Regions from separate parts of the Lysinibacillus sp. fls2-241-R2A-57 genome, predicted to be linked through region 1. Evidence: riboswitches for the same ligand, from Rfam matches in the RefSeq annotation. Region 1 holds a riboswitch; the other holds the start of a gene.
The links. A riboswitch is a leader RNA that binds a small molecule or an ion and turns the genes downstream of it on or off. The one in region 1 is predicted to bind preQ1.
Positions count from the first base shown of each region.

Region 2: it holds a riboswitch for preQ1, as region 1 does, so the genes downstream of both, queC (7-cyano-7-deazaguanine synthase QueC) here and QRN68_RS18740 (QueT transporter family protein) in region 1, are expected to answer to the same signal.

Region 1 is NZ_JARVRU010000128.1:3,083-8,201, reverse strand. Features, by position in the region: gene QRN68_RS18745 (CPBP family intramembrane glutamic endopeptidase) at 229-960, shown strand; gene QRN68_RS18740 (QueT transporter family protein) at 1,120-1,602, opposite strand; PreQ1 riboswitch class I at 1,611-1,655, opposite strand; gene QRN68_RS18735 (GNAT family N-acetyltransferase) at 1,956-2,504, shown strand; gene QRN68_RS18730 (hypothetical protein) at 2,614-3,732, opposite strand; gene QRN68_RS18725 (ABC transporter substrate-binding protein) at 4,094-5,116, shown strand.
Region 2 is NZ_JARVRU010000220.1:4,221-9,339, forward strand. Features, by position in the region: gene QRN68_RS26020 (DUF4179 domain-containing protein) at 1-363, shown strand, start outside; gene QRN68_RS26025 (class I SAM-dependent methyltransferase) at 561-1,313, shown strand; PreQ1 riboswitch class I at 1,795-1,841, shown strand; gene queC (7-cyano-7-deazaguanine synthase QueC) at 2,211-2,870, shown strand; gene queD (6-carboxytetrahydropterin synthase QueD) at 2,874-3,347, shown strand; gene queE (7-carboxy-7-deazaguanine synthase QueE) at 3,340-4,068, shown strand; gene QRN68_RS26045 (GNAT family N-acetyltransferase) at 4,219-4,767, shown strand; gene QRN68_RS26050 (hypothetical protein) at 5,032-5,119, shown strand, end outside.

The DNA.
Region 1 (5,119 bases):
TCAATTGAAAATAGCTTATAAGAACCAATTTACGGATACCGAAGTACATACTATTCTCAAAGAATTTTTTTCTCAACTACCACTTGAACTATTTAATCGGTTACTAACAGAACCAAATCTAATGGAGATACAGTTGGATAGAATGTTATTTTCGTCACCATTTAGTAAACAAGAAGAAGAATGGTTAATTGAAAAAATAGAGAACATGCTAAAGGAGTATAAAACAAAATGAACATACTATTATGGGGATTCATTGGGTTTACTCTTTTATATGAACCAATTATAGGTTATTGGTTATATCAAAGATTTAAAATACGTGTTCTGACTGATCCAGCAAGCAGGATACACTATTATAAGATTGTTATGCTAGGTTTGTGGATACCAACACTTATTATTTTAATAGTAGTGGCAAATTCTGAACTTACATTAGAAGAACTACGTGTAATAATGCCTAGTATTAACACAAAAGAATTAGGAACAATTGTTACATATATTGTTATAGGGGTAGCTCTATTATATAGTGTTTTACTTTTATATTACGCAATTGGATATTTTATAAGTGATAAAGTTAAAAATAAGATGAAAATAATGAAGCAAAAACAAATGAAGCAAATAGCGTTTACTGAGTTACTACCTGTTACAAAGAAAGACAAAGCCATTTGGAATCAAGTGGCATGGACAGCAGGGGTCACAGAAGAAATTATTTACCGCGGATTGCTTATATTTGCATTTAACACATTATTTCCAGAATGGTCAATTTGGTTCGTTCTATTGTGTACCTCAATAATATTTGGTCTTGCACATACATATCAGAATTTATCTGGTGTCATTAGGACAACCATCTTTGGCTTTGTGTTCGGGATGCTTGCAGTCGCATTGAACTCCATTATACCTCTAATACTTCTTCATGCTTTGATTGATTACGTGGGGAAATTAGGTGATGAGAATGAAAAGGATTAAAATAACATATTATTTTTTTCTGATTGCAACGCTTTTTTGGTAGGTATTAAACTTTATTTACATGAAAAATAATCGAACTTCAATGTGAATACAACAAAAAGGAGGAACGGTTTCACCGTTCCTCCTTTTATTAAACACTGCTCTAATAAGATCCGTCAGTTAAATTAAATCTTTGAAGTTTAAGCGCTTATTCAATACATACATAATCGGCGCACCAATTGCTAAGACAACAAATTCACCTGCAGCAACAGTTAGCCATGTCCAGAAGAATGGTACTTCCAAGGCTATGTTCAATTCAAAGGCAATGATAAACATTGTGAATGTAAATAACAATGTATTAATGATTAAACGTGCCCAAATATTTTTGACAAATTTACAAATAAGAATGAACAATCCAAGGGTAATCATCGAATGGCCTACACCGAAAAAAACATCTAGAATGCCGTTTGGTGAAAATAAATTGGAGATAAATACACCAATAATGATCCCAACGGCAAATCGTGGATTAAAGGCGACTAGATGGTTAAAAATTTCCGATACACGGAACTGTACCTCTGTAAAGCCAAATGGAGCGACTAGCAATGTAACAGCAATATAGAGTGCTGCAATAATACCACTCGTTGCTAAAAATTTTATTTTCATATATTAATTTCTCCTTAGTTTTTTTGCGTGGGATGGTTACGAACCACGTAAAGCAAGTGCAATCATATCAATGATTATGCTTGTTTGTAAAGGGTGGTAAATACTTGATGAAACTATTTTTGTACTAATAATGTAAATATTAATTGGGGAATATTATTATATTTTCTAAATAATACTTTCATCACCAAAAATTGTGGTTGATTTGTTAAGACGTAAGCCTTGTATATAAGATGATTGGAGTGGCGTCTAGTCGGAACGGAAATCAACCTCGCGTTATAGAGGTGAGCCAAGTTAGGGATTGAAAGATCATCCCGCGTTTATGGTGATGAGGAAAAATAATGGAGGAAGATGAAATGACAGTTACTTATTGGACAGGACAAAGTCTTACACTACGAGCGATACAACCAGAAGATATCGTTATCTTTGAATTTTTAGATGATGAAATTTTACGAAATATGGATTCAATACATTTTCCTCGCTCCGCGGATCAAATGAGGGAATGGGTAGAAGAGCAATTGTCAGAAGAAGATGATGAATTTCGTTTTATTGCAGTAGATAGAGAGAATAATATTGTCGGTATGATTGAAACCTTTGATTGTGATTTGAAAAATGGTGTCTTGGATTATTACTTGGCTGTATTTGAGCCATACAGAGGTAAAGGCTATGCAAAAGAAATGATTCTTATGGTTCTTCGCTTCTTCTTTTCAGAGCGTCCTTATCAAAAAGTAAATACAACCGTTTACTCGTTCAATGAACCATCTATGCGCTTGCATGAAAAATTAGGTTTCATGAAAGAGGGGCAACTAAGAAATATCATTTTCACTAAAGGAGCTTATTACGATGGTATTTGCTACGGTATGACAAGACAAGAGTTTGAGCAGAATCATGGGGCCCTGTCATAAATTTGACCATTGAGACTAGTATAGTTAATTTTCCTTACTCATACGGAAGAGTTTCTTTACAAAAGAAAGGGCTAATCCCGTCATTTGGGATCAGCCCGGAAGCTTTTACTTATTTATGCTGTGTAAGATAAACTTTGCCGTTAATCGTTACTTTAGAAGCTGAGATTAGAATTTCTTTATTTGCTTCATAATATGGATTTAAAATTTTGTCGATAGCAGCCCATTTTTCACTAGATTTTTCAGAGTCACCTTTTTTATCAAGAGCTATTGCTTCTTCATAAAGCTTTTTCAATTGTTTTTTGTCTGTTGCTTTGATTTCGAAATCAAAGTCAGATAAGTATTGTTCAAAGCTAATTGGCTTCGTGTAAAGATTAATCATTTCATTGAAGTCATTCCATAGCTTTTCAGATAATTGATCATTTTTATCTGCATCTGCTTTTTGAGCATCTTTATAAATCGCTTTTAGTTTTGGTAAGGCTTCAGCTGGAATATCTAATTCCATATCTGAAATGTATTCTTCAAATGTTACTGGTGGATATAGTGCATCTAAATAAGGTTGAAGAATCTTTTGGAATTCATCAAATTTTTCTTGTGCTTTGTCTTCTTTACCAGATTTCGTTAGTTTTATCCATTGTTCATAAATTGCTTTCAGCTGTTTTTTATCATTTTCTTTAATCACTATATTTTTTTCACTAAATCCGTACTCTTCAATGAACTTTTCAAAGGATACAGGTACCCAGCTAGCTAAAATATATGGCTTCGTGATTTTATCCATTTCAACATTGATTTTATCGACTTCTTCATACTTCTCTTCTTTTTCTAACTTCTTCATTTGATTGAACAACTTTTCTAATTTAGCCAGATCTTCTTTTGTGATTTCTTTAGGTAAGTCTTTTTTATAGACGTCAAACGTGTAGAAGTCTGCATAATCTTGTACTAAGCTACCTTCTACAGAGATTTCTTGACCTTCAACTAAGTTCATTTTTGCTATTTGCTCATCTGAAAACTTTTGGATTCCGATATAATAGTTTTTACCGTCTTTCCCTTTGATTGTAATGCTATCTCCGTAAATGTTTTTAATAGTTCCTTTAATTTGTTGCTCAGCTTTAACAGTCATTTCGTTTGCTGGTTTTGCTGTTGTTGCCTCAGCTTGATGTGGTGTGAAGACAGCCATTCCTATTGTTAGTGCTGATACAATCATCCAAGATTTTTTAGTTGTTTTTTTCATAATTAGGTCTCCCTTTAAATTTAATTGTTTTAATTACTAAAAATTAGACGCCTTTCCAACTATAAAAAGTTAGTTAAAGTTAGAAAAAATTTTAAAAAGTTTTTCACTACCTAACTTCGCAAAATTGTCAAAAAAATTTTTGTTATGTTAGAAAAAGAAATCATTCTGTAAAAACAGCGTAGTTTAGCGGTTTAAAGCGGCAAATTGAATGAAAAACTAAAATATTTTGTCAAATGTAAATGTCAGAACATTCATAATGTTGTTGACGAACCTCAATAATAACTGTAATATAGCGATACGTTCACACTTCGCTTGGATAAAGTGTGATAAATATCAGAGATCAAAATCGGGGGGATTATTTGTGAAAAGCAATTTAAAAAAGCTTTCGTTCCTGTTATTTGGGTTAGTTTTAATGCTTGCTGCTTGTGGTAGCAGTGGCTCTAGTTCATCTGATTCGAAAGGGAACGAAACGAATAATGCAAGTGAGAGCGGCAAAGCAGATGACAAAACATATAAAATCGGGATTACTCAAATTGTGGAGCATCCATCTTTAAATGCTGCAACTGAAGGCTTCAAAAAAGCAATTGAAGAATCTGGCTTAAAAGTTGAGTACGAATCGCAAATAGCGCAAGGGGATAATAGTCTTAATACAACGATTGCAAACAATCTAGTAAGTGCAAACGTAGATTTAATATTTGCTAACTCTACGCCGTCTGCACAAGCAGCAGCGACAGCAACTAGTGATATTCCAATTATTTTTACTTCTGTAACAGATGCTGTTGGAGCACAGCTCATTGAATCTATGGAGAAGCCAGGGAAAAATGTAACAGGTACGATCGATTTACACCCTGATACTATTTCAAAAACAGTGGCATTCTTAAAAGAACTTGGTGCCAAAAACGTTGGTATGGTTTACAACGCTGGTGAGCAAAACTCAGTAGCGCAAGTAAAAGAAGTGAAAAAAGTTATGGGTGAGCAAGGCCTAAAAGTGGTAGAGGCATCTGCGGCAACTTCTGCGGAAGTAAAACAAGCTACTGAATCATTAATCGGTAAAGCAGATGCATTCTATATTATTACTGATAATACAGTAGTTTCTGCTCTAGAATCTGTTATTGATGTAGCGAATGCTAATAAATTACCACTAATTGTAGGAGAGCTTGACTCAGTGGAACGTGGTGGCTTAGCGGCATACGGGTTTGAATATTTCGACATCGGTTATGAAGCAGGTCAAATGGCTGTGAAGATTCTAAAAGGGGAAGCAACACCTGCTGATACACCAGCGCAATACCCACAAAACTTAAAACTATTAATCAACAAAAAAGTAGCGGATAACTTAGGAATTGAAATCAAAGATTCTTGGGGAGCAGAGCTTTTTGAAAAGTAATGG
Region 2 (5,119 bases), on a different contig from region 1:
ATCGTTAGAGAAATAACAGAAACACCTGTCTCTACAACACTGAAAATTTCAGAATTAGTAGATATGGCGTCAATAGCTAAAGAGGAAGAAGAGTGGCGTGGCGTATTAATTGAGTACAAGGTGTCCGATGATTTAGGAAATGTGTATAATATTGTTCATCACAGAGGTACAGGACATAGTACAGATTTCAATGACCTAAGCGGGAATCAAGCACGTATTACTACAAACCGTTTTGATGAAAAAGCAACATCGATAATGATTACTCCTGTGGTAGGTATTTACAAAAAGAAGGACAGTGAGGGTGCACTAGAACTCATTAAAGAACCCTATGCAATTGAACCCATCATAGTTCCTATAAAGTAATACCATAAAAATAAAGGCAGAAATCGAGTGGGATTTCTGCCTTTTAATATATTGTTTTCATGGAATTTAATAAAGAAGACATGCCTCTATCTACATCGTAACAAAAACTGAATTATAAGTCTATTTTTACTTTTGTATACATGTGATAATTAATTTGCGCAAATACTTCATAACGTTATGGTGAAATGAAGGGTAATATGAAACAGAATATATATGATAACAATACGTTTTTTGAGAAATACCAAGAAATACGAGCACGAGAATATAATTATAACAATTTACTTGAACAGCCAAACTTTTTCACATTAATTCCTCCCCTTAAAAATAAAGTAGTATTAGATATTGGCTGTGGAATGGGAGATTTTGTAGCATATTGTATTAGCCAAGGTGCAAAACATGTTACTGGAATTGATATTTCTTCAAATATGATTGCTAATGCAAAAAAGCGTCATATTCATGAGTGTCTAACCTTTGAACAGGCTGCATTTGAAGATATGACAGTACAGAATGGAACAATTGATTTTGTTAGTAGTTCATTAGCTTTTCACTATATTGCAGATTTTCAGTTACTCATAAAGAAGATAAGTAAGGCATTATGCGAAGGAGGGATTTTACTATTTTCTCTAGAGCACCCAATTGTAACAGCAAATAAGGGAAAAGAAAATTGGATCACAAATCATGAGGGTAACCTACTTCATTTTGCAGTAGACAATTATCAGGATGAAGGCTTACGTTCTCAAAATTGGTTAGTTGATAATGTTGTGACATATCACCGTACAATGTCTACTATCCTAAATACGCTTATTGAAAGTAGTTTACAAATCGAAAAAATTATTGAGCCAATACCAACTAAAGAAGCAGTGTGTAATTTACCAAGTCTTAATAGAGAATTTCGTCGACCTTCATTTTTAATTATAAGAGCGAAAAGGTATAATTTTAAATTAGCATAGAATTAGAGATTTAAAACCGCACTTACACATGTTACGAAGAACCGTATCATAAGTAGTGCGGTTTTAATGAAAATATAAAAAGCTGGTTTGATTCAGCTTATTAGTGAATCTGTATAGCTCCATTTGAACCTTTCATTACTTTGATCCGTAGAGTCATTTTTTACTAAAATCACAATTATAGACAATTGATGTTAATATACTATTCATTCGATTTTTAACATTCAATAATTGCTCCTTGTAAATATAAATAGCATTTAAATGTCCAAAATAATAAATTTTGGGTAAACCGCTCTTAGCTCCCTTAAGGAGAGCTGTTCGAAAAATATAAATGAATCTAAGCTCAGTAAAGTGTATAGTGTACTGCAAAATATAGGGCAGGATAACAGTGGTTTTTTCAGAGAAGCAGATTTTATAAAAAAACAATTTGACATTTTGTACTGTTTTTTTGTATTATATTGAACAAAAGAATGCCCGGACTAGAACGGGAGAGGTTCATAGCTGATACCCTCTATAAAAAACTATGGAAACATGATAATTATGCCATGTCCATATCGGACGTGGCTTTTTTTTATGTTTTTACTTATGTTTTAATAGATTGATTGGTGATGCCTCTCTTGAAAAGTGTTGGGAAACATTTTACAAGGAGGTTTTTTTATGTCTGGCCAAAGCCTAGAAGAAGGACTGACGGATTTAACATTATTGGGGAACCAAAGTACAAAATATTCATATGTCGTTTAATGAATCACGATATTAATCCAGAAAAAATTGATTATCGATAAATGCGGAATTGAATAGTTCAATCAAGAAAGAGGTATTTAGCTACCCTCTAAAAAAACTAAGAAGAAGCAGTACTTTTTCTTATAGTGCTGTTTTTTTGATACAAGGGAGATTTTACACATGAAGCAGGAAAAAGCAATTGTTGTATTTAGTGGAGGCCAGGACAGTACAACTTGTTTGTTCTGGGCAAAGGAACGTTTTCAAGAGGTTGAGGCAGTAACTTTTGATTATGGTCAAAGGCATCGTCTTGAAATTGAATGTGCGAAGATGATAGCAGGGGAGCTCGGTGTCAAGCATCACATTCTTGATATGTCACTCCTGAACCAGCTTGCTCCGAATGCATTGACACGACAAGACATAAAGGTAGAAGACGGTGAAAATGGTGAGCTTCCATCGACTTTTGTACCAGGTCGAAATCTTCTCTTTCTTTCATTTGCGGGCGTTTTAGCGAGCCAAGTAGGAGCTAAGCATATTGTAACTGGCGTTTGCGAAACAGATTTTAGCGGATATCCGGATTGCCGAGATGTGTTTATTAAATCCTTGAATGTAACGTTAAATTTATCGATGGATGATTCCTTTGTGATCGATACACCGTTGATGTGGCTGAATAAGGCACAGACTTGGGAGCTTGCTGATCAGTTTGGAGCACTTGAATTTGTTCGAGAAAGAACGTTAACTTGCTATAACGGTGTAGTAGCAGATGGCTGTGGTGAATGCCCAGCATGTAAACTGCGAAAAAAAGGGCTTGATGAGTATTTGAGTAACAGGAAGGAGTCTTAACGCATGTCAGATTTTAGAATCGTCGATAAGCTCCAAAAACTAGATGTAGATATTCAAAGAAATCAATTGAACTATCATGCCAAGCGCGTTCTTGTAAGCAAAGAATTTACCTTCGATGCTGCCCATCATTTACATGATTATGAGGGGAAATGTAAAAACCTGCACGGTCATACGTATCGCGTAATATTAGGACTAAGTGGATACACAGATGAACGCGGTTTGATGATTGATTTTGGCGACATAAAAGGAATATGGAAAGAAAAAATAGAGATTCATTTGGATCATCGTTATTTAAATGAAACGCTTCCACCAATGAATACGACGGCAGAGAACATTGTTGTTTGGATTTACGAAAAGTTGGCTGAGGCCTTACTTGATGAACAAACATATAACGGTGCGCGTGTTGAGTTTATCCGGCTATATGAAACTCCGACAAGCTATGCAGAAGCGAGACGGGAGTGGATGGAAGTTGAGTAAAATACCTGTTATCGAGATTTTTGGACCGACGATTCAAGGTGAGGGAATGGTAGTTGGCCAAAAGACAATGTTTGTGAGAACTGCCGGCTGTGATTATTCCTGTTCTTGGTGTGATTCATCATTTACGTGGGATGGCAGCGGAAAGCATCTTATTGTCCAAATGACAGCTGAAGAGATTTGGTCTGAGTTGAAACGTCTCGGAGGCAGTGGCTTTTCATTTGTCACGATTTCAGGCGGCAACCCTGCACTCATCCGAAATTTGGAGGGGCTCATTGCCATTTTAAAGGAAAATGACATAAAGGTCGGGGTGGAAACTCAGGGAAGTAGGTGGCAAAAATGGATGTATGAGATTGATGAACTGACAATTTCCCCAAAGCCACCTAGTTCTGGAATGACCACAAACTATTCGGTGCTCTCTGATATCTTCGAAAAACTAAAAAATCGAAACAGTAATCACCATGTATCCCTCAAAGTAGTCGTTTTCAATCAAGAGGATTACGAGTATGCTAAACAAATTCACCATAGGTATCCAATGATTCCTTTTTATCTCCAAGTCGGTAACGATGATCTCACGACGACGGACAATTCACGATTAATTACACATTTATTAGATAAATATCATGCGCTGATTGATAAAGTGATGAAGGATGAGGAATTAACAGATGTCAAAGTACTGCCACAGTTGCATGCCCTTGTATGGGGGAATAAAAGAGGGGTATAGTGCCATTACAAAAATGTCTTTAGGAAAAATCTCTAGAAGAGGATTATGATTAACTTGGGACGATGTGAAAGTACAGGATAGGAAGGAAAAAAATCCCTTATGTCGAATAATCTATATAAGAATAGAAAGTATTCTAGATGAGGTGTTCGATTGAATAAAATAAGAACTGAAACAGATAGATTAGTTATTCGATTTCTTGAAGAAGGTGATTATTCTTCTTGGCTAACCCAATATGAAAATCGTTTACCTTCTCAACATAAATACGATCAAGGTAAATTAGATATGAGCATCTGTACGAAAGAATGGTTTCGTGATTTAGTTACTAAACATTATCAAATGGCTGAAGATGACAAGGTCTATGTATTTGGAGTGTTTAGAAAAGAAGATAATACTCATATTGGTTTTATAGACTTTTCGACAATTATGAGGGAAGAATTTCAATGGGCCAGGTTCGGATATACAATTCATAACCAGTTTTGGAGAAAAGGTTATGGGAATGAGGCTGTAAAAGCTTCCTTAGATCTAGCGTTTAAAAAATTAAATTATCATCGTATAGAAGCTCACATAAACCTTGATAATATGGCATCTATAAAGTTAGCAGAAAGTGTTGGAATGGTGTATGAATGCACGAGGAAAGGATTCATATTCGAGGACGACAAATGGACTGATCATCTAGTTTACTTTATAAACGCAAAGTAAGTTTAATAGTAGACAAGAACGATGTTGTTTCTGATACACATTCTCTAAAGAAGATTAATAAGCAATAAATCTTAATAAAACCCCTGATTCTTCTGCTTAGCGTAGAAAAATCAGGGGTTTTAATTTAAACCTTCGATAAGTAACAAAACCCCATTTTCACAAATAATAAAAAATCCTACCATTTTATCTACTTTCCAATCCGTATTTGTGTTAACTTATTATTTAATATGGTTAACACAAATTAGGGAGAATAGGAGGAATAAAATGATCAGAAAGTTTTCTACATATGATCTTGCTCAGATTTCATTGTTAGCTTGTCTTATTATCGTTACAGGCATGTTTAAAATTCCAA